Regions from separate parts of the Paenibacillus allorhizosphaerae genome, predicted to be linked through region 1. Evidence: riboswitches for the same ligand, from Rfam matches in the RefSeq annotation. Region 1 holds a riboswitch; each other region holds the start of a gene.
What was found. Region 1 has a riboswitch for cyclic di-GMP ahead of ACFQI7_RS25380 (bifunctional diguanylate cyclase/phosphodiesterase). Riboswitches for the same ligand answer to the same signal wherever they lie in the genome.
Positions count from the first base shown of each region.

Region 2: another riboswitch for cyclic di-GMP. It lies ahead of ACFQI7_RS32660 (PA14 domain-containing protein); the one in region 1 lies ahead of ACFQI7_RS25380 (bifunctional diguanylate cyclase/phosphodiesterase).
Region 3: another riboswitch for cyclic di-GMP. It lies ahead of ACFQI7_RS03465 (hypothetical protein); the one in region 1 lies ahead of ACFQI7_RS25380 (bifunctional diguanylate cyclase/phosphodiesterase).
Region 4: another riboswitch for cyclic di-GMP. It lies ahead of ACFQI7_RS27210 (copper amine oxidase N-terminal domain-containing protein); the one in region 1 lies ahead of ACFQI7_RS25380 (bifunctional diguanylate cyclase/phosphodiesterase).

Region 1 is NZ_JBHSRV010000008.1:117,202-124,691, reverse strand. Features, by position in the region: gene ACFQI7_RS25395 (ABC transporter permease) at 1-255, shown strand, start outside; gene ACFQI7_RS25390 (polyamine ABC transporter substrate-binding protein) at 288-1,331, shown strand; gene ACFQI7_RS25385 (Gfo/Idh/MocA family protein) at 1,519-2,505, shown strand; cyclic di-GMP riboswitch class I at 2,629-2,713, shown strand; gene ACFQI7_RS25380 (bifunctional diguanylate cyclase/phosphodiesterase) at 2,863-4,683, shown strand; gene ACFQI7_RS25375 (hypothetical protein) at 4,780-4,950, opposite strand; gene ACFQI7_RS25370 (hypothetical protein) at 5,094-5,285, shown strand; gene ACFQI7_RS25365 (DUF7667 family protein) at 5,383-5,646, shown strand; gene ACFQI7_RS25360 (hypothetical protein) at 5,907-6,155, shown strand; gene ACFQI7_RS25355 (Gfo/Idh/MocA family protein) at 6,348-7,385, shown strand; gene ACFQI7_RS25350 (cupin domain-containing protein) at 7,382-7,490, shown strand, end outside.
Region 2 is NZ_JBHSRV010000017.1:64,472-71,961, reverse strand. Features, by position in the region: gene ACFQI7_RS32670 (hypothetical protein) at 238-2,082, shown strand; partial or broken gene ACFQI7_RS32665 (IS256 family transposase) at 2,561-3,719, opposite strand; partial or broken gene ACFQI7_RS37945 (transposase) at 4,819-5,058, shown strand; cyclic di-GMP riboswitch class I at 5,193-5,283, shown strand; gene ACFQI7_RS32660 (PA14 domain-containing protein) at 5,411-7,490, shown strand, end outside.
Region 3 is NZ_JBHSRV010000001.1:822,068-829,557, forward strand. Features, by position in the region: gene ACFQI7_RS03435 (MerR family transcriptional regulator) at 1-408, opposite strand, end outside; gene ACFQI7_RS03440 (sporulation protein YjcZ) at 592-702, opposite strand; gene ACFQI7_RS03445 (hypothetical protein) at 819-2,027, opposite strand; gene ACFQI7_RS03450 (helix-turn-helix transcriptional regulator) at 2,090-2,992, opposite strand; gene ACFQI7_RS03455 (cysteine-rich CWC family protein) at 2,989-3,222, opposite strand; gene ACFQI7_RS03460 (HAD family hydrolase) at 3,362-4,135, shown strand; cyclic di-GMP riboswitch class I at 4,219-4,305, shown strand; gene ACFQI7_RS03465 (hypothetical protein) at 4,411-4,617, shown strand; gene tkt (transketolase) at 5,056-7,077, opposite strand; gene ACFQI7_RS03475 (LysR family transcriptional regulator) at 7,204-7,490, shown strand, end outside.
Region 4 is NZ_JBHSRV010000009.1:191,544-199,033, forward strand. Features, by position in the region: gene ACFQI7_RS27205 (copper amine oxidase N-terminal domain-containing protein) at 1-659, opposite strand, end outside; gene ACFQI7_RS27210 (copper amine oxidase N-terminal domain-containing protein) at 755-2,644, opposite strand; cyclic di-GMP riboswitch class I at 2,908-3,003, opposite strand; gene ACFQI7_RS27215 (GNAT family N-acetyltransferase) at 3,208-4,422, opposite strand; gene ACFQI7_RS27220 (C40 family peptidase) at 4,857-6,059, shown strand; gene ACFQI7_RS27225 (YjcZ family sporulation protein) at 6,176-6,265, shown strand; gene ACFQI7_RS27230 (molybdopterin molybdotransferase MoeA) at 6,351-7,490, opposite strand, start outside.

The DNA.
Region 1 (7,490 bases):
ACGTTCCGGCATGTGACGCTGCCGGTCATTATGCCCGCGATTGCCGCGGGGGCGCTGCTTGCCTTTACTTTATCGCTCGATGATTTCATGATCAGCTTCTTCGTGTCCGGTCCGGGCTCGACGACGCTGCCGCTCTACATTTACGGTTTGGTGAAAAGGGGGATTTCCCCCGAAATCAATGCGTTGTGTACGCTGCTGATTGCGTTTACGATAGGCTCCGTCACCCTTGCGGAACGAATCCGGCGGAGATCATAATATTTTAGTCCAAGGAAAGGGGTCTTCATGCGATGAAACGTTACGCAAGTTTGCTGGTCTGCCTGCTGCTCGCGCTCACCGTATTTTCCGGCTGTTCTTTAAAGGAGGAGCTGCGCATTTACAGCTGGGCGGACAATTTCGACGAGGAAGTATTGAAAGAGTTTGAGAAAAAATTTAACGTCAAAGTGCGCTACGATACGTTTTCGAACAACGAAGAACTGCTTGCGAAGCTGCAGGCAGGGGGTTCCAAGTACGACCTGATCCAGCCTTCCGATTACATGGTGGCGACGATGATCAAGCTCGGGCTGCTCGAAGAGCTGAATAAGGACAATATCCCCAATGCGAAAAACATCGCCGCGAACATGCAAAACCTGCCCTTCGATCCCGGCAACAAGTATTCGCTGGTTTACACGTCGGGCGTAACCGGCATCGCATACAACAAAAAGTTCGTCAAAGATCCGGTTCAAAGCTGGGCCGATCTGTGGAAGCCGCAGTATAAAGGCAAAGTCATCCTGCTGGACGACCAAAAGGAAGTCATCGGCATGGGGCTGAAAAAGAACGGGTTCTCCAACAGCACGAAAGATGAAAAGCAGCTGCAAGCGGCCGTTGCCGATCTGAAAAATTTGCTGCCGAACGTGCTCGCCTTCGATACCGATAACATCAAGCAAAAATTTATCGCCGAGGAAGCTTGGATCGGTACGGTCTGGTCCGGAGATGCGGCCAAAATCGTCAGCGAAGGAAAAAACATCGATCTCGGATTCGTCGTTCCGAAGGAGGGCGCGCTCATCTTCGCGGATAATTACGCGATCCCGAAAGGGGCGAAAAATAAGTCGCTCGCCGAAAAATTCATCAACTACATGTTCGAGCCGGAAGTGAGCGCCAAAAACTACGAGTCGATCGGCTACAGCGATCCGAACGAGAAAGCGCAAGCGCTGCACAGCAAAGAATTCCGCAGCATCCCGATGCTGAACTTGACCGCCGATCAGCTCAAGCAAACGGAGTGGATCAAGGACACCGGCGAGCAGGCTAAAGTATACGACCGCTTGTGGACCGAGTTGAAAGCGGGCAAAAAGTAACCGAACGCAGGCACAAGCGCTGGCAGCTATTTGCGTCGGTGCATCATAGCACAGCAACCGAACTGTCGGAATGGGGAAGCGAAAGCTTCTTCGTTCCGACATGAAAAACATCTCTTCGTTTGGTAAAGTGAGAGTATTCCGCTGCCATACAAGGGGTGTTTTTCAATTTAGAGATGGGGGATTGCCAATGATACGGTTTGGGGTTATCGGAACGAACTGGATTACTGAGAAATTTATTGAAGCGGCTCGCGAGTCGGAACACTTTGCACTGACCGCCGTCTACTCGCGCACGGAGGAGAAGGCTCGCGCATTCGGGGAGGCATGGGATATTCCGCACCGTTTTACGGATCTGGAGCGCATGGCAGAAAGTCATGAGCTGGACGCCGTATATATCGCCAGCCCTAACGCTTTTCATGCGAAGCAGGCGATCATCTGCATGAATCGCGGGAAGCACGTACTGTGTGAAAAACCGTTCGCTTCCAATGCACGCGAAGTGCAGGACATGATCGCGGCTGCCGTAAACAACCGTGTTCTGCTCATGGAGGCTTTAAAGTCTACGACGGTTCCCCAGTTTCAGGCGATCCGCGACCACTTGCCGAAAATCGGACGCGTGCGGCGCTATGTTGCGAGCTATTGCAAATATTCGTCCCGGTACGACGCTTACAAGCAAGGAAAAGTACTGAACGCGTTCAATCCAGAATTATCCAACGGCTCCTTGATGGATCTCGGAATTTATTGCATTTATCCTATGGCGGCTTTGTTCGGGAAACCGGAGCGGATTCAGGCGAGCGGCATCCTTCTGGACTCCGGAGTGGACGGGGAAGGAAGTCTGATTCTAAAGTACCGGGACATGGAGGCCGTCGTCATGCACTCGAAAATTTCAAATTCAGATTTGCCTGCCGAAATCCAGGGTGAGGAAGGAACGATGGTGATCGATAAAATCAATGATCCGGGCCATGTCCATATTCGCTATAAAGACGGAAGGGTCGAGAGTGTAGTGGAACCAGACACTACCAACGCAATGTCGCATGAGGTGAGGGAATTTATCGGGTTACTGCAAAAAGGCTGCGTCGAATCTACTATGAACTCTCATGCCGTCTCCTTGACGGCGATGGAAATCATGGATGAGGCGAGAAAGCAAATCGGCCTGCGGTTTCCGGCGGATCCGGCATAAGAGGAGCAAAAAAACGCAAAATTTTATATTTACTGTCGAATTATGTAAGTGTATAATAAGTGATGCATATGAATCTAAGCGACTAGGTCAATATAACTACTGATCGTTTCTTTGAAATGTTCTAACGACAAAGGGCAAACCCATTGAAAAGTGGGGACGCAAAGCTGCGGGTCTAAAGCGGGATCGCTACGACAGCCGGGTTGCCGAATTAGGAAGGGATCGCTACGATCAAATCCAGTCTTATTCGGACTGGATTTTTTTTATTTCTCGTGGGAGGGATATTGACGAAAAGCAGACCGATGACGAAGGATCGTCAGCGATGAACATCCAAATAAACGGACAGGAGGATGCCGACTCATGATAAAGGGCCACCAAGAAGTATTGGAAATGATGGTGAACGGACGGCCTTTATCCGACATATTACATAAGCTGATCAGAATCGTAGAAACGATATTTGCAGACAAGATTTGTTCCATTCATCTGGTGGATGAAACCGGGGAGATGCTGCAGCTGGCCGCCGCACCGAGTCTGCCGGGTGAATACAGCCGATCCATCGACGTTGTGAAGATCGGCCCGGGAAGAGGGGCGTGCGGATCGGCGGCATGGCACAAAAAAACGGTGATCGTATCGAATTTATGGTCCGATCCCGCCTGCCGTCCGTGGAGGGATATAGCGCGACGGCTCGACATAAGGTCCTGCTGGTCGTTGCCGGTATTATCCGCGTCGAATAAGGTGCTTGGCACATTCGCCGTATACTCCAGACACGTGTGTACGCCGAACAAAGAAAATGTAAAAGTGGTCGAGATGCTGTCATTTTTGCTCGGAGAAATTATAGAGAAATATCATGCCGGCCTAAAGATGGAACGTCTTGCCTATCTGGATCCTTTGACCAGCCTTCCCAACCGGCGTTATTTCATTGAACGGCTGGAGCAGGCATTGACGGCGGCTGAGTCGGAGCGTTCCAAAGTCGGCGTCCTTTTTTTGGGATTGGACTGGTTTAAACCGATCAACGATACGTTCGGCCATGAAATGGGAGATCGGGTATTGCAGGTCGTTTCCCGTAAAATCCGGGAGGCACTGCCGCAAACGAAGGTGCTCGCTCGAATGGACGGGGACGAATTTGCGGTGCTCTCCCGGATCGACCGAATAGAAGAGGCGGAGTTGCTTTGCAAACAGCTGCTGCGCATTATGGAAGAACCGCTTTATTACGCCGGGCATTTGTTCCACATCAGCGCGAGCATCGGGATCAGCCTGTTTCCGGACCATGGCGGCCGGGCGGAGGATTTAATTCAACATGCGGATATCGCGATGTGTCAGGTTAAATCAAGGGGCAAAAAGGATTACGGTTTGTACGAGCCGAAAATGAGCGAAAAAATATATAAAAATTTCATGATGGTCAGCGACTTCAACCGCGCGCTCAGGGAAAATGAATTCGTGCTGCATTACCAACCCCGGTATCATACGGGGACGAGTAAAATTCAATGCGTCGAGGCGTTGATCCGCTGGGATCATCCGGAGAGCGGCACCATCTCTCCGCTCGAATTTATACCGCTTGCGGAGGAGACCGGCTTTATTATTCCACTCGGCAAATGGGTGTTAAGAGAGGCTTGCCGGCAAAACAAAGCTTGGCAGGACCAAGGATTGCCCCCGGTGCGCGTCGCGGTCAATTGTTCGTCCAGACAGCTGCAGCAGGATGATTTCATTCCGATGATCAAGGAAGTGATCGCACAAACCCGTCTGAGCCCGGAATGGCTGGAGATTGAAATAACGGAAAGCGGCTTGATGCGGTCGGAACATACGAACATCGTGAAATTGCGGGAACTTCGCAGCTTGGGCATCCATATTTCGATCGACGATTTCGGGACAGGCTACTCTTCTTTGAATTATTTGATGCAGTTCGATGTACATGCGCTCAAAATCGATCGGCGATTCGTCCAGCAAATACCGAATGCGGTCATAGCGAATACGATCATTTCCTTATGCCGCAGCCTGGGACTCAATGTCATTGCCGAGGGAGTGGAAACGGTCGAGCAGTACGAATATCTCAGACGGTACGGCTGCGATGAGGTGCAGGGCTTTTTATTCGGCAAGCCGCTCCCGGCCAAGACATTCGAAATGCTGCTTCGTAAGAATGAGATTCTTGTACGGAATACGTCTATCAACGCGGTTCAAAGTTAAATTCAAATTTTTTCCAAAATTGGCTCTAATCATGTGAAAACCCTTGAAGGGTCAAGGGTTTTCTTCCACCATTATGCAGCTATGTAGGACGAAAACTTATGCCTCAATGCCGCATTTTTTAACAAGCGTAGGCCAGTAAAGCATGAACAGCGTCTTCCACTTGTCCTCGGGTAAAGCATGAATCCAATTGGCGATCTGATCCAACCCCATGTCGTGCAGCTTGTGCATAACCAATTCTTTTTCACAAAGCTCCTCTGTAACAACCACCGGAATCCCTCCAACATCAACTTGTTCAACCAAAACATTATATGCAGCCGTTGCCGGCAATGTGACACCGCAGGTAATCATTATTTTTATATGAACGGATGAAAATGGGAATCGGTCCGCATCCTAAACATGGGGTGAACGACATGAAGAAACGCATGAAAACCGACTACGACTTCGAAGCCGCGTTTTTGGCACAATCGCCCGTATTCGTCAAGCATGAGATGATGGAACAATACGGATTCATCGGCGGGCTCGAAAGTTTCAATCCGATCTTCGTTAATGTCGGGGGCAGATTGTTTTTGCGCGACGAGTGCGAGTTTACAATGATTCGATAGGCGGAATCCCGATGAAAATCTCCATGCCGCGTCTAACTCTCCGTAAAACGGTCAACAATGGGAAGGTAATCATTTTATCCGGGGAGCGTGGGAAAAGATGCAGCCTTTTCATTATCGGATGGCGGAACTTTGGACGTATCATCAAACCAGAGAGTTGACGACAGAGGAGCATCACGAACTGTCGATATGTCTTCAGGCGAATGCGCTGTTTGCCCGAAAGCTCGGGGAACTGTATAACTGCGCGTATGCAGCATCCGTGGTCTGCGATGAAGAATGGGGACAAGAACTGAAAGTCCGGATCGATGCCATCGAACGGGAGTTTGCGATTCATTTGACGGACCTGAAAAATCTCGCGCCGTAATTTACATTTATTACAAATTAATGCAAATTTAAATAATCGAACAGTAAAATTTTATTATTTTTTTATGAAGATTCGCGTCAACAGCCATTGTAAAAAGCAGAGAGACGGATGTAAAATTAATGTAATATGAATGAAGCGATTGCATTTTCGACGATCTCACAGCATGGATTTAAGCAGCATGAACGATCGTATAAGGAGGCGCTTTTTTTATAACTTGGTAGATACAATTTGTATCGTATATATTACAAGGGGGTTTTGTCATGAGGACAAAAGAAATAGCTTGCATCGTAGACGGTTGCGGACGAATGAGCAGATCACGCGGTTTGTGCAATACGCATTATCAGCGCTGGTTAAGACATAAAGATCCGTCCGTTTCTTTGATCAATCGAAGCGGTACGAAAGCGGAATGCATCATGACCGGCTGTCATTCTCCTTCGCAAGCGAGAGGCCTCTGCAAAACGCATTATGCAAACTACAGAAGAAAGTGGGTTCAGGCCACCCACGCTTGAATCGAGTTGGAACCAGAACCCGTAATTACCGCGAATCAAACGATGATCCATCATCCACCGAACCCGGTTCTCTTCAAAAAGATAATTATATACAAAATAAAGGATATATCCGCCATGGAGCCGAGACACCGACCGATGTAAAATCAAGCCGTGCGTATACATAGCAGAATTGGCTTAGGAAAGGTTGGCGACATGAGCAAATTGAAAATCATTCAAATTGGCGTCGGCGGCTTTGGCCGTTCTTGGCTTCGAACGGTGAAAGCCAATCCGGATGCGGAGATGGCGGCCGTAGTCGATGTGTCGGAAAGCAACTTGGCTGAAGCGAAAAGCATTCTGGAGCACGACGCGCTGCCGGCGTATCAAGATTACCGCGAAGCGATCCGATCGGTTGCCGCCGATGCGGTATTGATCGTCACCCCGCCCAGGACGCATATCGAGATTGCGCTGTTTGCGTTGGAGGCAGGACTGCATGTACTGACCGAGAAGCCGTTATCCTACTCCTTCGAGGAAGCGATGACGCTATATGAGAAGCGGCCCCGGTACGGCAAACAAGTAACGGTAAATCAAAACTACCGCTGGACCCCGGAAATTCAGGCGGTGAAGGACGGACTCACGAGCGGCGTCATCGGAAAGATCGCCTACGTCGATTGGACTTTCCGGCGGATGCACAATCCAAGGCAAGGGACGTGGCGCGTCCAATCGTCCGATTTTTTGTTTACGGATGTAAGCGTTCACCATTTTGACTTAATGCGCTATTTGCTTGGTACGGACCCGATCGCCGTATGTGCGAGCGGGTTTCGTCCGTCTTGGAGCTGGTGTGAGGGGAACATGGTGAACGGCGCGTTTTTCCGCTTTCCCGGCGAGGTGAACGTTCATTATTTCGGCAGCCTGGAAGACACCGGGACGTTAACGCCATGGAATGGCAACTTTCGTCTGGTAGGCAACGAGGGCGCTATCGAGCTGACGGACGATGTGCCGACGCTTGTCCGGAAAGACGGAAGCAAGGAACAGCTGCCGCTTCCCGCCCTTCCTTATGAAAGCAAGGGCTTTACGCTGGACGCATTCGTTCGATCGGTTCGCAGCGGCGCTCCGTCCGTTACCGATCTTTCCGATAATATCCGTACGTTCCTTATGGTGGACGGCGCGATTCAATCCGCCCGCGAGCAGCGCTGGGTTGATTACGATTTTCCGGCGGACTCGTTGCCGGAAGGGAGGTCTGCGCAGGCGTGATCGTCAAAAATTATTTGGAAGCAGAGTTCACTATGGGGCGAAGCCATAAAGGCAACGGCGAAATCAAAAACGTACAGCTATTCAAAAACGAGGACTTTATGACGA
Region 2 (7,490 bases), on a different contig from region 1:
ATCAACTAATGTGTCTTTAAAACTCTGTTGGTGTAAAAATTGGTGAAAGAACTGACGAAAAGCTGGTGTAAAATTGGTGAAAAAACCTCTCCTAAGCTGACAAAACGAGCCTAAGCGAACCCAAATACGATCGCCAAAAACCCAGCAAAATCAAGATTCCAGCCGACTATAACAGTTTCTATAAAACTCGCGGACTAATCTAATGATGATACTGAAATAGAACATTTGGGTAATCATTTGAGTGATGCTGTTCATTTGCGCCAGAAAATGGCAGAGTATCAGGACAAGGTATACTTAAATCTTATTCAACAAGCAAATACCAAATATGCAGATTTGATTAAAGACGATCTTGGATCGCAATTTATTCAAAGCTGTGGAAGAGACTTAGCAGGAGAACTTGTCCGAACTTATTTTGATACGTCGGATTTTCATATAACGGTTGATCAATTAGCTATGAGAATGTTGAAGTTTAGCTATGGGAATGAATATGATCCGATTGCTGTAAACGGAGATATTCAGAAACTTAGTTACAACTACCATGATAATGAGCACACAAAGGCCGGCAAGGAATTAATTCAACAGATGGATGTCAAACAAGAGAGCCTTTTTACAAAAGAACAATATGTCGAGGAAACGACAAGTAAGACAAAGACCAGATATAAAGATCATACGATGATTAATGAAGCGAAAGGGAAATATGCGGATGCGCAAAAGAATGCTGAAGGCAGTATTACCGATGAATACACTCATTTAGAAGGAGAATATATTATCGGAAAAGACGGCCGAAAGTTTAGACGTCAGGAGGTTGAACACACACAAGCACTAAGTAGTGCAAAATACAATAAGGAGTATATTTCAGAAGAGGGAATACAAAGATTAAGAGAGTTTTATAATTCTTCTGAAAATTTTGCGATGATGGATAAATCAGCGAATGCATCTAAGGGTGACGTAAGAGTATATGTTACGGATAAAAACGGGGATAAAATCGATATTACCCATAGAGCTACTCCTGAGCAGTACGCTAGCGCTATTATTGAGAGATGGGAGGATGATAATAACTCGAATAAAGTACAACAATTAAAAGATAAGGGCTACTTGAATGAAGAAGGAAAGGTGCCTAAATCAGTAAAGAATCAGTTAGTTCGAAATATCAAAGCTTCTCAAAATGCCGAAAGTAAAGTGATACTAAAGGAAGCTAAATATAAGAAAGTTGCAACAGATGCAGGAAAGAAAGCACTGAAATCAATGGGGAAAGTTATTGCAGGACAAGTTATCTATTATATAATGCCCCCGCTTATGTACGAAATAAAAGAGTTATTGAAAAATAAGGCGGATACACTCGAAGAAGCTTTGGAACGATTGAGTAAAGCAACGAAAAGAATAGCTAAATATGCATATTCAAAATTAAGCGAGAGCCTTAAATTTATTGGAACAGCCTTTATGAAAAATTTTATTAAGTCATTTCTTGATCTTCTCATTAATATGGTAAAAGCAACGGTCAAAAAACTGCTGGCAATGGCAAAGAAATTGGTTTTATCAACGGTAGATGCCATAAAAATAATATGTGATAAAAATACTAGTCGAAGTGAAAAAGCCGATGCAGTTACTAATTTATTTGGTGTGACGATTACAACGATTGTGCTCGAGTTAGTGTTTGAGTACTTTGAGAAACAGCTTGGAATACCGGAATATTTGTTGTTGCCGCTTCAAACGATCACGACGGTCATTTGTACAAATTTAACGATGCTCATTTTACAAAAGGCTGATCTTTTCAATGTCCGTCACGGTTTTAAGATCAATGCAATTAGACAATTATTTGCTGAAACTGAGGATCAATATTTAAGCTTGGTGCAAAGCGCGGACTTGAAAGTAACGGAGAACATAAATCGCATAATTGTACAATGTCAACAGGAATGTGCTGATATATACAACAATTTAGTTCGAAATAATCCGTACGAGAGCTCAGTCTTGATTGATTTAGAAAAGATAAATAAAATTTTTCGAATGAATATCTCGTTTGCAGATGAGTGGTTTAGATTTCTTCGTCTGAATAATATTAGAAAAGAGTTAATTGGAAATTAAGAGAAGTGTGTAAGAGTTCCTTTCTGCAGCCGAAGATGAAGTGCCCCCTTTTGTAGTTCCAGAAAATAAAATTCCGTCTCAGGTTAAGAAGTCTTTTCCAGCAGTTACTACTTGATATTTTGTGCTTTAGGAGGATTTAATTTTATTGCATTGATTGTTATTACTTTAATTTCAATTCTATTGTTATCAACCTGGCGTCCGAAGAATTAAGCAATCCAAATGGTGTGGAGTTAGTAAGAACAAACACAAAAATTTATTTAAATGATGAGGATACATTGCTTGGTACTGTGTTTATGACGAATCCAGGGTCTAACAAAATGAGTAAACACAAGGATTGGAAATTATTTATCAAAGGTGAAAAAGATATGGATTTCATAACGGTGAGGATTCACCTGATACTACGATGCGGAGTCGGGTCTGTCAATAATTTTGTGTAAACTCTTTTGCAGCCATTTCCCCGAGGGGAAAAAATCCGAAATTATCTCAAGTGTTGTCCCACCCTGTCTGGAAAAAATACGGAGAGCTGAAGCAGCATTTGCCCCCAGTTTTGGACACGTCCTGTCCACTTGAGTGTGACATCCATCGTCGCCAGGAAAAATGCTCTTGCCTTTGGTTACTTTCCGCAGTTGCCGGTGGTAGCTTTCAATGATGTTCGTTGTATAAATGAGCTTACGGATCTCAGGCGGATACTTGAAAAATGTCGCCAACTCATCCCAGTTCTTACGCCAGGATTGTATGATCAGTGGATACTTGGCTCCCCAGATTTCTTCAAACCGGTCCAATTCGACGAGGGCTGCTTCTTCGGTTGCAGCCTTGTAAATCGTTTTTAATCAGTCGTGACCTTTTTCAAATCTTTGTATGATACATAGCGGGTCGAATTGCGAATCTGATGGATAATACATTTCTGAATCTCCGTTTGAGGATAGCAGGCCGCGATGGCCTGGGAAAGCCGGTCAGGTTGTCCACGCAGGTGATCAGAATGTCTTGAACACCGCGGTTTTTCAGTTCGTTGAGCACACTGAGCCAGAACTTGGCCGATTCTTTTTCTCCGATCCACATGCCCAGTACATCTTCGTTCCCATCCAAATCGATGCCGATGACCATGTAGGCTGCCTTGTTGATAATCGCTCCATCCTGCTTCACTTTAAAGTGAATCGCATCCAGAAACACCACCGCGTACACGCCTTGTAGCGGCCTATTTTGCCATTCTTTAATGAACGATCTTGTTCGTGACATTGGAGATCAGAGTTGGAGAGACCTCGATGCCGTAGATATTCTGCAAGTGATCCTGGATCTCCCGAGTGCTCACCCCCTTAGCGTACAAGGCTACGATTTTGATCTTCGATCCCGGTTACATTGGATTGATGCTTCTTAACTACCAGCGGCTCAAATTCGCCCAAACGGTCGCGAGGCACTGCAATTTCTTGTTCGCCGTATTCGCTGGTGACCGTTTTCTTGCTTTTACCGTTCCGGCTGTTCGTGGTTGTTTTCGTCTTCGTGTCATGTTTTGTATAGCCTAGATGCGTATCCATCTCGGCCTCTAGCATTTCCTGCAGCGTCTCTGCAAATGAGTCCTTCAAGGCATTCTGTGCATCTTGGGCTGTTACCAAGTTATTTTCCTTAATAAATGCTCGCAATTGCTATTTCGTCCAGAGTCCCATCTGTTCTCCCCAACCTTTCATCTATTTCCATTTTAATAGATTTGGGAGTTTACACAAACTATTTTACAGACTCGCGGAGTTTAATATAAGTCGTAAGAACAGCGCATGAGTTAGTGGGTTTTTCTAAACCTCGTCTTGAGTTTAAGCGTATCCGGTAAGACTTAGCCGCACAGTTGCAAGCATGATGTTCGAACCAAACTACATGCACCCATTTGTCACCAATTAAAATTGGTGTGGAAAAGGGTAACGAAAGTCGTTTAGGCCCTTGTTAAATCTACGTGCAGCAGCTCCGTGAACAAGGAATTAATTGGGAGGGCGGTAAAAATTGGTGTTAGTATTTCACCCGAAATTAACATGGATTTACATTGAGGTGTATGTATTTCGCGGTTTTTAACAACATATATCCTCTTTGGGTGCATGTATGATCATGGTGTAAACCTATCTCCTTCACATGAACCCATACATATTTCTCTGGGAACATGTGTCCAGTAATGAGCCTTTTTTGGTACTATTGGTGTTAAATATGGTGTAAATACCAGTGTAATATTGCTGTAAAAAATTTGGTGTAAAACTGGTGATATGTTGGTGTAAAACTGGTGAAAAAACCTCTCCTAAACTAACAAAACGAGCCTAAGTGAACGTAATACGAAAGCCAAAAAACCAGTAAAACCAAGGATTCAGCAGACTATAACAGTTTCTATAAATCTCGTTTTTTGACCCGCATACAGAGAAACCACACGAATTCGAAAAGAGTACATGTGGTCCCTACCCTAAAATAAAACCGCTTAACATGATTATTATAGCTACTTAAAGTAAAGATTATACATAAGAGGAAATGAGGTGCCGCGGCACCTCATTCTTTACTGAGGAATTTTTGAGTCATACATATTACGCCCCCCACCGATCAATTCCAGCAAATGTACGATTCTAAACCCCTTCAATAGGAGAACAGTTCCTGCTGTGAGAAACCAAATCTAGTTGCAGGCTCTCGTACTCATGACCAATCTCAGACCGTATATCCAAAATAATGTCTTTCCTAGACATACCATCCGTCAAGAGCTATATGTTGTAAAAGCCGGGTCGCAGCGTTGCGCAGATCATTCAGATTTTCGAATGGGAAGGTCGCATCCAGCCCGGCGAAATCAAGCGCAACACCCTTTAGGAGAGATTAGCCCAGCGCGGTTACAGTACGCGACATATGCGCATGTACGCCGAATCTGGAGTCGCCGCTCGTAGGTTTCAATAACGTTACCACAATCGTCTGTGGCATTCGGATCTGAAATACGGTCCGTATCTGCCCATCGGCCTCGCCGGCACCCTCCCCCCCGTATAATCTAACGTAAAAATAAATAAATAATTTTGCCAAATAAAGAAGGATATTGTTTTGATTTGTCGAATCAATTAGGACTGAATACCCAAGACTTAGGATTTTTTCTAGAAAACAAGTGAACTGAAAAAAGGCAAACCTCGCCGAAAGGGAGGGACGCAAAGCCACGGGCCTAAACTCTGAGTTCAGGAGTACGGTAGCCGGGTTGCCAGGATTGGCTTGTTTTTTGCTGTTTAATTTTAGAAAAGGGAGAAGATAACAGTTGTTATTATTGAAAAAAGTAAAGTGGTTGTGTAATATCTCTGCTTGTTTGTCGTTGCTTCTGTTGTTCCAACTTATAGTGCCGTTGGCACTGCCGGGTTTGGGCAAACAGAACTATGTTCACGCAAATGGATCAGCGGATACAATTCCTCCTTCCGCTCCGCAAAATTTGTATGCGTCACAAGTTACAGGCAGCTCAGTTACATTAAATTGGAATATCGCTGCAGATAATCAAGGTGTTGTGACTTATGCGGTATACCGTAACAATCTGCAGATCGCTACAGTAGGAAACAATGTTTACCAAACGGGAAAAGTATACTACGTCGACTCGGGGCTAACTTCGGGAACTGCATACAAATATGAGGTTTTGGCGGCGGACCAATCGGGCAATACATCTGCTAAAAGTGATCCTCTGTATGTCACGACGTCAGCAGTTATGCCATTGGGGCCTACATCCCAGCAGGGCAGTGGGCTCAGAGCAGAATATTTTAACAGCGACGATTTCTCCGATCGAAAGATTATACGACTGGATGACCAAGTGGACTTCAATTGGGGAGGACATTCTCCTGATCCGGCATTGGACAAGGGTGCTTTTACTATACGATGGAGCGGAAAAATACAACCGAAATATTCAGAAAAGTACACCTTATATACAGAAGCACATGGTGGGGTTCGTATGTGGGTGGGCCAACAATTGCTGATCGATAATTGGGACGGTCAGGGGATGATAAAAGACAGTGCCGTAATATCTTTAACTGCCGGACAATTATACGACATCAAGCTGGAATATAAAGATAACCAGGGAGCCGCCAAAATCACGCTGCTATGGTCCAGCACGAGTCAACCAAAAGAAGTTATTCCAAAGAGCCAGCTATATCCACCCATTGTTCCTGGTGTTCCAACGAATGTGCAGTACTCATCCAATAGCAGCTCCATTACAATAACATGGGACGCAGTTCCGGGAGTGACAGGATATGACGTCGAGGTAGACGGACAGATTGTTGATAACGCATCGGGATTAATCTATGTGCATCAACCCCTTGCCGCGAAATCAACACATTCCTATCGCGTGCGGGCGAAAGTTCCTGAAATTACGGGAGATTGGAGCCCTATTGTGAACGCAACAACACGAGGTATTGTCCCTGCCAATTTTCAAGCGAATGCAGTCGATCGGGTAGTGACCGTAACTTGGGACTCTGTACCCGGTGCTTTAGGATACGAGCTTGAGGTGGATGGAAGTATCATCGATCTTGGGACAGCCACGAAATACGAGCATGTCGATTTGAAGCCTAATACTACGCATTCATACAGGGTACGTGCTAAAAATAACGATTGGTCAATATTTTTAACGGTCATTATACCCCCAATGGTTTCGACACCCGGACAGGGTAGTGGGCTTAGGGCAGAATATTTTAACAGCGACGATTTCTCCGATCGAAAGATTATACGACTGGATGACCAAGTGAACTTCAATTGGGGAGGACATTCTCCTGATCCGGCTTTGGACAAGAGTGCTTTTACTATACGATGGAGCGGAAAAATACAACCGAAATATTCGGAAAAGTACACTTTATATACAGAAGCACATGGCGGGGTTCGTTTGTGGGTGGGCCAACAATTGTTGATCGATAATTGGGACGGTCACGGGATGGTAAAAGACAGTACTGTAATTTCTTTTACTGCCGGACAATTGTACGACATTAAGCTGGAATACAAAGATAACCAGGGAGCCGCCAAAATCACGCTGCTATGGTCCAGCCCGAGTCAACTTAAAGAAGTTATTCCAAAAAGTCAGCTGTATCCACCCTTTATTCCCGGGGTTCCGACGAATGTGCAGTACTCGTCTAACAGTAAGTCCATTACGATAACATGGGATGCAGTTCCGGGAGCGGCAGGATATGACGTCGAGGTAGACGGACAGATTGTCGATATCACTTCGGGATTAACTTATGTTCACCAGCCGCTTGCCGCCAATTCAACTCATACATATCGCGTGCGGGCGAAAGTTCCTGAAATTACGGGAGATTGGAGCCCTGTTTTGAACGCAATAACGCGAGGCGGTGTCCCTGCCAATTTTCAAGCGAACGCAATCGATCGGACAGTAACCGTAACTTGGGATACTGTACCCGGTGCTCTAGGATACGAGCTTGAGGTGGATG
Region 3 (7,490 bases), on a different contig from region 1:
TTCCTCGAGCTCTCTCCGGTGTTCCAGAAGCTGCAGACAAACGATATCGTCTGCTTTTTCGGAAAGCTTGCTCTCTACATACCTTAGCCTTTTTTCGATTTCACCATACGGTGCCGTCATTTGGGTGACCGGAGCAACACGACTGCCGGAAGCCTGTCCGGCATAAACCGGTTCGGCTTTTGATTGCTGGGGAACCGGATCTGCGTCCGGCAAAACAATTTGGCTTAGGCTGAGCTTCATCTCCAGCTGTTTTTTGATGATTGCGAGATTTTCCATGTCGCCTTCCTCGAATACGTAATGTCCCAGTTCGTCTTTCGAAAACCGGTTCTGAAAATGGGACGCCCAGCGCTTGATTGTCGTCGGGCTGACTTGCAGCACATGGGCCGCTTCCTTCGTCGAATACATCATCCTGATCACCCTCCCGCTTTTCCTTTGATAACGTATTCGGTACGCAAAACGCATTCCCCTGCAGCGTTGACAAAGGTAGTCAGCGTTCGCCAAACAAAGTGGAATATCTTCTTTTCTCCGCAAAAAAGGCGTTTCGACGCGAAAAAAGCCCGGCCGAAAGCCGGGCGCTCCGTGGTCACGAGATTAGATGCACCATGCACAAGAAACGATTACCAACAGAATGAAGAGAACAAGGATCACGCCTGTGCTAGTAAAAACGCCTGCGCAGCTTCCGCCAAAACCGATGTTTCCCATGAAGACTCCTCCTTCCGTTCGAAGCTTATGCATAGTATGATCGGCAGCGGACCGGGGATTGGACTATTCTTTCATTTTTATCCGAATCGGAAATTTTTTTTGTCCACTGCAGGAGCCTAAACGGAAATAACTTCGTCCAGTTTCCGGTAAATGGTTCGGAGCGCCCCGAGAGCCCGCACCTCATAGTGCCTCGCTTCCTGCAAGTGACGCAGAGCCTTTTCCAGACGCTCGTTGTCTTTTCCGTGATTCGCTTGCCGCTGGTGGAACGGGAACAGCTCCGCAACGCATTGGAGATGATGATGAACGTGCGCATACAGATCGGCGCCTTCGTCGAACAGGCCGTTCAGCGGTCCGGAGAGACGTTCCTTGGCCTCCTGCAAAAAACGTGCGGCAAAGTATCTGCATTCGCCCCACACCGCCGCATTGTAGGCAAGCCCGAATGCGTCCGCCGTACGGCTTTCTACCGCGAGAATCCAATGGTCGAAGCCGTCCGGCCCGGGCTTGAAGCCCGGAAAAATCCACTGCGATTTGCCCCCCGCAATGTCCAGCGCGAACTCCAGCGCTTCCTTCACCGTCTCCACATCGCCTGATGTATAACCCGGCTCTACCCAGCACATTTCCATAAAACCGACCCGCGATACGCCAAGCTCCCGCCATGGCTTATAGCCGCCGCTCCGGTCATAATCGTCGTGGACAAGCAGTCTTCCGTCGGCCGCTTCCAGAACGGAATGCAGCTTGCCCGTCTTGTCGTCCGTGAACACGAAACAGCCGAATCGCTGGCGGACATCGGTTTGGGGAGACACGGCAATGCCGATTTGCTTCAGCTCCGCTTGCAAATCGCCGGATATGCTGCCCTGCGTCAAATCCGCCTTGAATCTAGAGTCGATCTCCGCCCGAAAGTCCGCCGTGCCGATCCCGGAATAATAGTACCCGTGCTCGTTGTATCCGCATACGGCATAATATTCGAGCATCCCGAGCTCCCACCCGTAGCACGGTAGTCCTTGATCGATCGCGCGCTTCGTATTGTCCCAGGCGAGCTTTTGCTTGGCTTGAAAATCCGGCTCCGATTTCCATCCGTGAACGGCATGTATGACACAGCCGACATTGCTTGCGAGGTTCATCAGCATTTCCGTATTCCACGCGGTAGGCCCTACCGCCGTCACGCGGGAATCGACGTTGATCAGGAACGCGTGTCCCGTCGCGCCCATCAACCACGCTTCCGAAACCGGAATATTCAAATAATCGAGACATCCTTTGACGCTTCCGAGATGCGATACCCACATCGGTTTCCAGTGCAGACGTTCCAATACTGTTGCTGTTGTCATGGCAGCTCCTCCTTTTAGGATCAAATCATCCTCATTGTAGCGAACGGGTCTGCCGTATAATGTCATACCTTCGTATGATTGCGTAATATTTTCACCAAATGAGCTTTAAACCGGTTGACGCACCATTGCGGTGACAGGATTTGAAAATCGGACGGACAGGACAGCAGTCGCGAAAAAAAATAGTGCACATCGTCGAACTCGATCCGGAACGTATTATGGTCGAGCGGCATCCAAGGCAAATGCAGCTTTGCCGCATATTCGGGAATGTAGAATCGGACAACCGCCGTTTTCGTCGCGCGCAGCAGCGATTGAACAAACCAAGTCCCGCTCAGCAGCGGCTTGTATTCAAACGTCTGATCGGTGACTACAGCGTCCTGCAACTGCTCGAGCGGAAACAGGCGAATTTCATGATGCGGCTCAACATAGCCGAGAACATAGTCGGTTCCCTTATACGCGAACAGCTTGTACGGGCTCAGCAGTAGCGGCAGCATATCCGGCTCCTTATCACTAATGCGCACCTTGTTATATCGTTCCGCCGCCTCATGCAGCTTTTTGTACAGCTGCGCCGCTTCGGCGGTAAACCGAATTTTTCGCGGATACGGGAGCACCGCTTGCACAGAGCTGCTTCGTTGTTCGTCTAATGCCAGTCTTGATAATATTTCCGCGATGTGAGCTTCATGCTTTTCACCGGATTGCTTGTATTGCATCGATAAGTAAACCAGGGATTGTTTCTGCTCTTCCGTCAGGAAAACGGAAGGCAGCGCATAGGTGGGTTGGTCGTAGCGGTAGCCTTGATGCTTGTGAGAGTATTGAAGCGGAGCGCCCAGCGTATCCCGCAAATAGCTCAAATCCCGGGACGCTTGGCGGATCGAGATTTCGAATCGCTCGGCAATCGCTTTGACGTTCGGATAGCGCAGCGAGCGGATTTGTCCGTCGATCCATAAAATTCGATGTAAATTACTCATCGGCTCCCCCCACTGTCGCCGGTCGCAACCCCGTTTCTATCCTTAAAACGCTCGAGACACGTCTTGCATATGCAGGATTTCCCCAACTGCTCCGGCTTCACGAGCTCGAATATTGATTTCGGGAAATTTTGTTTGCTGCACCAGCATGTTCCGTGCGGTTTGCCTGCAACATTGCCGCAATCGTTATCGCGTCCGCAGAGGGGACATGTCATTGCCTTTCCATCCTTCATAAGGTCACCTGCTTGCTTCAACTTGGAATCGCTGTCTCACATTATATCATAACGTGTTTTGGCAATATACAGACGTAGCGGTCCGGTTCGTTTATAATAATGGAAGAACCTGTGAATTCATCTCCGGAGGTGGACAGTCTTGCTGCCCAAAGCGATATTACTGGACCTGGACGATACGATTATTTCATTTGATTACGGCGTCGATCTGGATGTTTGCTGGAAAAACGCATGTATGAATCACTTTCCTGCGTGGTCGGAAGCAGCTATAGACGATGCGGTTAAGGCGATCAAAAAGCAAGCGCAGTGGTACTGGAGCGATGCGGACAGGCACCGTACGGGGCGGCTGCAGATGAATGAAACAAGGAGGCATATTGTCGAGACGGCTCTGACCGATGCCGGTCTTCCTGTTCAAGAAGAAGCATCTCTTCTTCATCGAATTGCTGACGAGTACGGCCGTTCGCGCGATGCGGCGATTACGCTGTTTCCGGGCGCGGTCGAGACACTGGAATACATACGTGCGCTCGGGATGAAACTGGCGCTCATTACGAATGGGAGCTCGCATGGCCAACGAAGCAAAATCGATCGATTCCAGCTGTCCCCCTACTTCGACGATATTTTCATCGAAGAAGAATGCGGTATCGGCAAACCGGAACCCGGGATTTATCACATGGCCATGAGTCGATTGGGGGTGCACCCAAGCGAAACATGGATAATCGGAGATAACTTCAAATGGGAAATCGAGGCGCCTCAAGCGTTGGGAATCAAAGGGGTATGGGTCAATCATCGCGAGATGGATATCTCTTCCCTTAGCGTGCAGCCTTACTATTCGATCAAGACGCTAAGCGACATCGTTCGGCTGTTGAATGCTTCCACCGATAGAGCCGCTGAAGCCGCTCCGGAAATAAGTACTTAATGCCTATGTAATTAGAACTACACTGTCTAATAAACTCGATTTTTGATGGGTCTTGTGGTATAATGGGGTCACGTTACGGTTATCTCGATAAACGGCAAACCTGATGAAAGTCAGGGACGCAAAGCTAAAGGGACTACAGTGTCATTGCACAATGTCAGCCAGCTGCCGAAAGATATAGGCCCGTATGTCTATGCCTTCCTTTCGCGTATAGGAGAGTCACGCTAGTATCAACTTTCCGGCTGCATCATCTTGAACATCATTCGAGGAGGCGGTAGATGATGAACAAACGTTACGAAACCATTTCAACAGTGGAAATGCAAAACAATTTAACCGATATTTTAGGGGAAGAGCTTTCGCAGCAATTGCAATCGACGATGCGTCAAGCATCCGAACGGCAGCTGATCGAATTGCGCGATTCGCTGAAGGTGATGTCCCAATGGCTTCAGGAACAAGCAAGCGAGCAACAGCCTGCCGCAGTATAATGAATCAAACAAGAAAGACAGCCACAAAAATGTGGCTGTCTTTCTTGTTTGGATCGGACGGTAACGCATTCCCCCATCAAGCTGCTTCCTGACTGACACCGGAATTTGCTTCCTCCGCTTTCCGGACAGGAGAATAAAGTGATACAAAAAAGACGCCGAAAAAAATCAAAGAATATACAAACATGATCTCCTTGACCATCGGCAGATGTATCCACGGGGCATGCTTGAACACTATGATATACAGTTGGAATAGGAAGATTTTAAACAAATCGTGAAGCAGCTCGGAAAACATATTTCGCTCCATAGGGTATCTCTCATTTTCAATGTAGTCGCTGTTACTCTATGAATATGAGCGAGCTGTCCATATTATTCTTTTTTTCACATGACACGGATGAAAGTCTCGCTGAAAGTTCATGAAGCGTCAGGCCTAGGGCCGCATCATTTCAACAAAAGCTCGACCCGACGTACGACTTCTTCTGCTGTGAAGCCGTATTCCTTGATCAATACGGAAGCCGGGGCCGAAGCGCCGAACCGATCGATCCCCATCATCGCTCCCCGATCGCCTGCATATTCCCGCCATCCTTGCGTCGACCCCATCTCCAACGTAAGCCGGATCGGCACCTCCGGCGGAAGAACCGCGCGCTTGTACGCCTCGGGCTGCTTCTCGAACCGCTCCCAACTGGGCATGCTAATGACACGTACGTGAATGCCGCGTTCGCGCAGCCTTTGCTGCGCTTCCAAAGCCAGCTGCACCTCCGAACCGGTGGCAATGACCAGCGCATCCGGAACGGACCGCTCCCCCTCTGACAAAACATAAGCGCCTTGCGCGATGCCTGCCGGCGCCAGCTCCGCCGTGCCCAGCAATATCGGCAGCGCCTGCCGCGTTAAAATAAGAGCGCATGGCCCGTCGCTTTGCGCTACCGCGAACTTCCATGCGGCTATCGTCTCATTGGCATCCGCCGGACGGAGCACCGTGATGCCCGGAATGGCGCGGAGCGCAGCCAGCTGCTCCACCGGCTCATGCGTAGGGCCGTCCTCCCCAACGGCGATGCTGTCATGCGTGAACACGTAGACGGCTGGAAGCCGCATCAGCGAGGCAAGGCGGATCGCCGGGCGCAAATAATCGGAAAACACGAAGAACGTAGCGCAAAACGGACGGACTCCTCGATGGAGCAGCATGCCGTTCAAGGCCGCGCCCATCGCGAATTCCCGTACGCCGAAAAACACATTGCGCCCGCTGTAATCCGGAGCCGCAAACCGATGCGATGCCTTGATGTTCGTTTTTACAGACGTCTCCAAATCCGCCGCGCCGCCGATCAGGAACGGCACCGTCCCGGCAATGGCATTGATCGCACGTTCCGACACTGATCTCGTCGCCACAGGCGGATCGCTGGGGCCGTATAACGGCAGCGCCGAATCCCAGCCTTCGGGCAATTGGCCGGCGGCCGCCGTATCGAACTGCGCGGCAAGCTCCGGATACGCCTCGCGGTAGCTTTGCATCATCTTGCGCCATGCCGTTTCCTTGTGGTCGCCCGCTAGCTTCAATGCGGCAAAATGAGGCTTCGCTTCCTCGGGAACGAAAAATTCCGGCTCGGCCGGCCAGTCGAAAAACCGTTTCGTCAACAATGTCTCCTCATGACCGAGTGGAACGCCGTGCGACCCATGCTCTCCCGCTTTGCCGCTCTTGTTCGGACTGCCGTAGCCGATGACCGTCTTCACTTCAATAAGCGTAGGACGCGGGTCCGCTTGCGCTTCGGACAAAGCTTGGCCGATCGTTTCAAGATCGTTGCCGTCCTCCACTCGCAGCGTATGCCAGCCGTAACTGGCAAACCGCATCAGCACATTTTCCGAAAAGGACACGTTCAGGTCGCCATCGAGCGAAATGTCATTCGAATCGTACAGCACAATCAGCTTGCCGAGCTTTAAATGCCCGGCGAGCGAAGCGGATTCCCCGGTTACGCCTTCCATCATATCGCCGTCGCCGCAAATCGCATACGTGAAATGATCGATCACCGGGTAATGATCCCGGTTGTACACAGCCGCCATATGCGCCTCGGCCATCGCCATCCCGACCGCCATGCCGAAGCCTTGCCCGAGCGGACCGGTTGTCGCGTCCACGCCCGGCGTATGGCCGAATTCCGGATGGCCCGGCGTTCTGCTCCCCCACTGGCGAAACCGCTTCAGTTCGTCAAGCGGCAAATCATATCCGAACAAGTGCAGCAGGCTGTACAGCAGCATGGACCCGTGACCGGCGGACAGGACGAAACGGTCGCGGTTGATCCAGTCCGGATGACTCGGGCTGTGCGTCATGTACCGGGACCACAACGTATAAGCCATCGGCGCTGCGCCCATGGGCATGCCGGGATGCCCGGAGCCGGCGCGATTGACCGCGTCGACGGCGAGCATGCGGATCGTTTGAACCGACAATTCATCAATCGATTTGTTGTTTTGAATAACCATGCAAATCCTCCTCCTTCAATCCCATTGCTTATAGATGTTCATTTGCTTTACAACCGATTATAATAGACGAAGCTGCTATTTATGAAATCGATATTTTGCATAGCTGATATAGATGGAGGTAATAGCATGATCAACAACCTGGAATTGTACCGAGTCTTTTACTGGACGGCAAAAGAACTCAACTTATCACGCGCGGCGGAACGGCTGTTCATTACCCAGCCCAGCGTCAGCCACGCGATTAAACAGCTGGAAACGGAGCTCGGCGTTGCGTTATTTCACCGCGGTTCAAAAGGGGTCAAGCTGACGGAGGAAGGGAGTCTGCTGATGCTGCAGGTGGACAAAGCGTTCCGTTCCATCGAATCGGCGGAACGGCATATCGCGGAAATGCATCAGCTCATGCGCGGCGAGCTGCG
Region 4 (7,490 bases), on a different contig from region 1:
ATATGTTTTATATATTTTTCAGAAATTGTGTACATTGCGCTCTGCAATTGGTTATCTTTAAAATCATACGACAACAACGTTTTTTGTCCGTTAATACTTCGCTCAAATAATAGACCGCTTTGGTCTTGGTAAATAAAGTGGGATTTCTCTTGTTTCCTAACTTCCTCTTTTGTCATTTCTTTATTTATGTCTAAATTTAGGTCTTTCACGAAACTCTCGGCAATCGGCCTTGTTATAAAAACAGTTGAGCTTTTTTCATCCCAAGTGACGTTGCTGCCGGTGGATTCGCCTATAAAACGCAAGGGAACAAATGTATAACCATTGATTATGCAAGCAGCGGCATCTAGCTTCCTTTTTTCACCATTGACCGTCGCTTCCGCTTCCCCAATCGTAAGCTGAATGTTTATATCTTTTGTTTTTCCCGTAACGGTTTCAGTTTCACGATCCCATTCAACTTCTAAGCCTAATGATTTGAAAATAGGGGCGACTTGGACTAAAGTAGTCCCACCCGCGATTTGCGGTTTTTCATCAAACGTGATCTTAGTTCCATCCAGATAAAGTATAATTCCCGGATCCGATTGTTCCGCAAACGCGGTAGGTAAGATAATAAAAAATACTAGATTTACGGTTAATAAAACAGATAACAGTTTTTTGAACATATTTATCTCATTCCTTTGCTCGTCGTTTTAAGTTACCGCTCGAATCGAACTTTCTCCATTCTTTAAATCCATCGAAAAAGGATTTTCCGTGATCCTTACTTTTCATGTTCATGTTCATGTTCCTCCTGAAATATCGTTTCGCGTTGAAAAAGATCCGCGTCCTCCAGTTTCCACTGTCCGTCCGGGGTCCGCTTGACTTGATACCAGTGATTCTGAACTTGTTCGCGTATTTCTTCAAAATTGTAGCTCCGATCCCGTTGAATCGTGTTCACGATGATCGTATCTTCACTACTTTCAACGGCGGTCATCGATTGAATATCGCTCATCCATTGCTTTCGTTTAAAAAACGGGGCCAGTGCTGGCACACGCTCATTAATCGATTGGCTTGAGTCGCTTAAATCAGCCGTTGCTTTAAAATCATCGCCTTGTTCTACATGCTTCATGAAACGAACGACAGCCTGTTTCGCCAATTGGTCAGGGGAACCGATTCGCACTTCCCGGTTCATACCATCCCACTCCACTTGAAGCTTCAATGCCTCGCCTACAAATCGTAGCGGAACGTATGTCGTACCGTTGATGATTTCCGGAGCAGCGGATAACACCGTACGCTCTCCATTGACTGTCACCTCGGTTTGACCCAACTCCAGCCGAATATCCATCCCCTCTTTCGACCCTTGGATCGTTCGGGTAGTCTCGTTCCAGTCCACGTGCAACCCAAGCTTCTCAAACACCGGCCTAAAAGGCACCATCGTCGTACCGTTCATCAGCAGCGGTTGTTGTTCAAACGATACGGATTCGCCATTGACCGACACCCCGATACTTCGCTTCCCAATGCGGAACATTCCGATCTCACCGGTTCTCCCAAGTAACCCGCCGTCCGGCGTCACCGCAAGTTCGCTTGAGGTCAGGCTCTTGTTATTGCGAATTAAACGGAACAATTCGTTCCCCTGAGCATCCAACCCGTAGATATTGCCGCCGAAATCGGTAAAATATACGTCTCCGTTTTCGTTACAAACGATATTCGTGGGATATCCGTACTGTGAATCGGGAGTAAAATATGTCCACAATATATTCCCTTCCTGATCCTTGGCGACCAGAGCATTGTCCTCCGATGTGTTCGAATAGCTTCTACCGGACCATACAACGGTACGCACTGTCTGTTTCGGTCTTGGGGGCCGGTTTTCAATCTCAGCTCTAAACTCCTCTTCGGTCAAACGCTTGTCCCCTTGCCAATACAATCCGTCTTCGCCTTGCAGCATGATGTAATTTGTTCCGCCAATTTTTATAGTTTTTTGGACAGCCTTAACGGCAGACACCCGTTGTCCTTTCGAATCGATCGTGATATATTGCCCTTCCCGAGTCAACAGCGTTACCATACCGCCGGCTTTAAGTTCAAAACTCATTACATTAGTAAAAATTTGTCCCAGCTTGTCCTTGCTGATTTTGATCTCGTCTCTGTAAGTCCATTGTTTATGTCCATATAAATCGTAACTTACAATACCTTCCAAGGTCAAAAGAACAATCCGGTTATGGTCATTAATCGAAAATAAAAAATTATCATTCGGGTTGATTAACGTAATATCCAGAAGCGTCTGACCATCCCGATTCAAAAGAAGCACATGATCGGATTTTGCCGGTATTTCGTCTTTTCCGATCACGTGAACAGTCGATTTCGTGACTTGCGCCCGAACGATGATATTGCCATTATTGGTTAACCACATGCTTACGATCTCATTTTTCAGTGGCACCGACATCCACTTGAGTTCATTATTCGGACCGATCGCATGAATGATATTGCTGTAATCATAGTAGTAGAACGTTCCGTTTCCATCCGAAAGCAAATTTCTTTGCCCGGCGGCATTCCCTCGATTCATCCACTTCCACTCGTATTCGCCGTTGGAGCGGAAGACTGGCTGCTGTTTCACCGACGCACCTCCCGCATGATACAGCTGCATGGGCAGCACCTGATCCGATTCAGAAGTCAAGCGAGTGCCTGCCCCCTCCGCACTTGCAGGGACTGCACCGCTAGTCAAAACCATTGCTATTAAGCCAAATATACCGAGCCTTCGAAACCATCGTATTTCCATCGTTCCCATTTCACGCTCCTCGCTTTAGTGCATAGCATCCTTTGATCGTTTGCGGATCTAGTCCCTCTGGCAAAAACAAGTCGGTATGCTTATCGTAGTTGCTGTACGTGAGGTTCACGGATAATTGTTGCTAAAAATAAGCAGCAAAAAAACAAGCCAATCCTGGCAACCCGGCTACCGTACCCCAGATACGATTCTTGGAGTTTAGGCCCGTGGCTTTGCGTCCCACCCTTTCGAGAGGTTTGCCGTTGTTTCAGTTCACTTGTTCTCTGACAGTCCTATATCATAGGTATGTAGACCTATGAATTCGACACATTGAAACAATATCCTGCTTCAATTGGCAAAATATTTCATATAGTTTGTTCTAAACAGAAAAATAAATATCAGGAAACTAGTAAACAAAAAACCCCCGGCATCTGGATGCAGATCGAGCGAGGGTTAAAACATAATTATGTCGCCGCTTAAAAGAAGTCCGGCAAATACGTTTGCCGGCAAGGAATCAGCCGTTCTAACGCGTCGAGCGCATCCTCTTGCCCCTGCAGTCTGCCGATTTCATGCAGGAACGCCGGCCTTTGGTAGCTCAGCATCATCGCCGTCAGCGTCTGAATGTCGCAGCTGAGCACAGGATGTTCCCCAGTCTCCGGTCCCCCCGTTTCTACTTTGGCGGTTCCGGATTCATCGATTTTCAACAGAAACGTGCCGTTGTTCCATGCCGCTTGGGCATCATTGATTTCCAAACGTACGCAGTCTTCCACTCCGGAGACGAAAGGATATTTCTCCAAAAATCCGGAGACATCCACGATTCGCGCCATGAAATACGGTACCAGCTCTTGTTTGATCCGCGGATTATCCAATAAGAACGGCAGCCGGTCATCCGCAGGCGCGTTCAGCTTCAACTTATCGATCATTGAGTCGTGATCGGCCAGAAAACGCCATAAGGCGAGCCGGGCTCCGTGATGCAGCGCTACAAGCTCATGCACCGTGCATACCCGGTCCTTCACCTGATAATGCACGTAGCCGCCCGGCTGTCCCGCTTCATCGTAATAAACGGCAATCTCTCCCTGTCTCCTACCGAATATGCGGTCCTTCCACCATTTCTCGCTTCGAACCAAACTGCCGTTATACCGGGAGGCATAGGCTTCATACAACGGATTCAGCAAGCCTGCGTCTGGCGATGAACGAACGATCCGGCCCGGTTGCGGTGACAGTTTCGGCATAAGCGCGGTGGGGATTTCATATGTTTTGTACTCTGCGTATGTCTCCCAGCCGAATCTCCGGTAAAAGCCGAATTGAAACGGATGCAGGAACGAAACCGTTTGTCCCTTGTCCCGCATGGAGTGCAGCGCATTATCGAGCAGCCTCTTGACCAGACCGCCGCGCCGGTATTCGGGCCATGTCGCCACACTGGCAATGCCGCCCATGTCGAACGCTTTTCCCTGGATCCACGTCTTCAGATCCAAAATGTTCATAGCCGCGGCAAGCCGGTCTTCCACATAGGCACCCAAAAGCTCGTAATCGCGCATATCCAATTTACGACGCTCAATATCTTCCGGAGTGTACGTCATCTGAAAAGCGAACGACCAAAGATTTAATGTATCCGGAAAATGCTCCTCCGGAATCGGCCTGATTTCTACGGATGCCGCCTCGTTCACTTCTTGTTGCTGCAAATGGCTCATGGCCGTTCCCCCCTCCATCCTCATCAGTTTCTTCGTCGATTGTACCAAAGCGGCGTAAAAATTACCACGCGCGACCATCGAAACGGCCTTAGCGCAAAACGAATCCTTAAGTAACATTTCACTTATTCTCAAGGGGCGAAATCAATTCACTCGCAGTCTTTATGTCCGTGTCCTGAGACTCATATTGCGTCAAAACATCAAATCAACAAGATCCCATTGTACTTGCTTCTAATAGATTACAACATAAATATAATTCCGTGGTATCTGGATTATTTAACAATTAAATTAATAGGGATATTTTTTAGTACTTAGGGCATGCATCCATTATTTATTCATCCGGGATTACCCATATTTTCCCACTCTTTCTTGATTCGTCCGTATGCTATCATTATCGGTAGAAAGGTAGATTTATCAACAACAGGAGGCTTCCGCCAATGAAAAAAAAGCTTATCGCACTCGTGATGAGCGCCGCTGTATCGCTAGCGGTCATTCCATATCATGCATTTGCCTTTTCCTACGACACCGAAAAAGTGAAGGTGATCCAATCCGTCAACTTCCGCGAGCAGCCCTCCACCTCCGGCGCACGCATCCGTTTTTTGCAGGCGGGTGAAATGCTGGATATCGTCAGTACTTATAATGACAATTGGCTCCAAGTCAAAGATGCCTCCGGCCAAGTCGGATATGTCTCCTCTTCGCCAACTTACATTCAGCTGACGAATGTCAAGGTTCCGGCCGAGCCGAACGGAGAGATCATCAAGTCCGTTTCATTCCGAACCGGGCCGTCCACGGACGCCTCCCGCATTCGATATATCCAAGACGGCGAGCGCATCCTTATATTGGAGAAAGTAAACGCCTACTGGTACAAAGTGCAAGATAAAAACGACGTCGTCGGCTATGTCAGTACGAGCTCCGAATACATAAGCACCATGTTCGAGGATCCGCAGGAGCAGGAAGAACCGCTCTTTCAATCGCCTCCGAACGCGACCATCGTCAGCTCCGTATCGTTCCGGACCGGCACGTCCACGGATGCCGACAGAATTCGCTACTTGCAAAAAGGCGAGCAAGTGCTCGTGCTCAATAAGGCGAACGATTTCTGGTACAACGTTCAAGATCGCAACGGTGTCATCGGCTATGTCAGCACAAGCTCTCAATACATAACGACAACATACGTCGAACCTTATAAGCAGCTCGATCCGGCGGTTGCCGCGAAAAAAGTGATCGATGCGGGCATGATCTATTTGGGCGTGCCGTATGAGTTCGGCTCGAGCCGCAACGATACGAGCACCTTTGACTGCTCCGATTTCGTACGGCAAGCGTATATGGACGGAATAAAGCAGCTGCTGCCGGGCGATTCACGCAGTCAGGGCGCTTATGTCAAGTCGGTCGGTAAAACGAAAAACGACTGGCGTCAGCTGCAAAAAGGAGATCTACTGTTCTTTATGAGCTACAAAGGTTACGATGCGTCAAACTACGCCAACATCGACAAATCGAAAGAAACGATTACGCACGTTGGTATTTATCTCGGAGACGGCAAAATACTGCATACGTACTCGGCTGCTTCCGGCGGCGTTCGGATTGACAACATCGCGGGTTCCCAGTGGGAACATCGCTTCCTTTACGGAGGGTCCACCTATTGATTTCCGTCTCGTGACAGGAGACATGTGTATTTTTTACTGCAAACCGGGCTATCGTCCAATCCGCAGCAGTCACTCGCTCATATAATTTAACAGATCTTCTGAAAGGGGGATGTTACATGAGCGCAGTTGGCGGTTTTACAACTACAGGTGTGATTCTGGTTCTCTTCATTCTGCTGGTAATCGTTTCCCGTGCATTTGTCATCTAATGGCAACGAAAATCCCCCGACAGGCGTTGGACGCCCGTCGGGGGTATTTTTTTGCTCTATGTGATTGGAGCCGGCGCAATTGTTTTTATTTCTCCATCAGGCTGATCGTGGTTACAAGAGCGCCTGCCTGGGCTCCTTGTCCGCCTGCGGGAATCAAGATCAAACAATCCGCATCTTTGATCGAGATCATAATGCTTGATTGGTCCCGCCCGGCCGGTTTGACCTTTACCATCCCCTGCTCCACCCGGCTCGTTCCTCGCACATAGCGCGGATACGCGGATCCTTTGCGGTAATCCGCGTCCAAGCAGGCCGAACTGATCTGCGGCAGCGGATCGGAGGAGCCCAGAGCCGCGCGCAGATACGGTCTCGCAAGCAGCTCGAAGCCTACATACGATGCGCCGGGATTGCCCGATAGGGCGAACAGCGGCTTTCCCTGCCAACAGCCGAAGGATGTCGGGCTGCCGGGGCGCATCTCAATTTTGTTGAAATGAAGCTCGCCGTCCCACTGGGCGAACAACTCGACGAGCACGTCTTTGTCGCCGACCGATACGCCGCCCGTCGTAATAAGCACATCCGCCCACTCCAAGGCTTCGGCCAACGCCGACTGCACCTTCCCCGGATCATCGGGAAGAGCCGGCATGATCGTCGGCTCTCCTCCCGCGTCCGTCACCTGACAGGCAAGCATATAGCTGTTGCTGTTGCGGATGAGACCGGGCCGAAGCGACGCTTCTACCGGTAAAAGCTCGAATCCGGTGGAGAATATAGCCACCTTCGGTTTCTTGAATACCGGTACGTGGCTGTAGCCGAACGTCGCCAATATCGCAGCCTCGCCCGGCCCGATCTTACGGCCACCAGGAAGCAGTGTCTCCCCCTCGGCCACTTCCTGGCCGATCGGGCTAATATTTTCCCCCGGCATCATCGCTCGGAGCACTCCGACGCTTGCCGCAGCATCCGATTCTTCCGTGCGCTCATCCCGCTCTAGCCGATCGGTCATTTCCAGCATGACGACGGCATCCGCTCCTTCCGGCACGACGGCTCCCGTCATAATTCGGGCGGCTTGGCCGCGGCCCAGCGAATGCTGCGGCATGACGCCGCACGGAATCGTCTCCGTTACTTCGAAACGCACCGGGGTTCGACCGGAAGCTCCAGCCGTATCTTCCGCATGCAGAGCGTAGCCGTCCACTCCCGACCGGCGAAAATGCGGTACCGGATGATCGGCACGTAT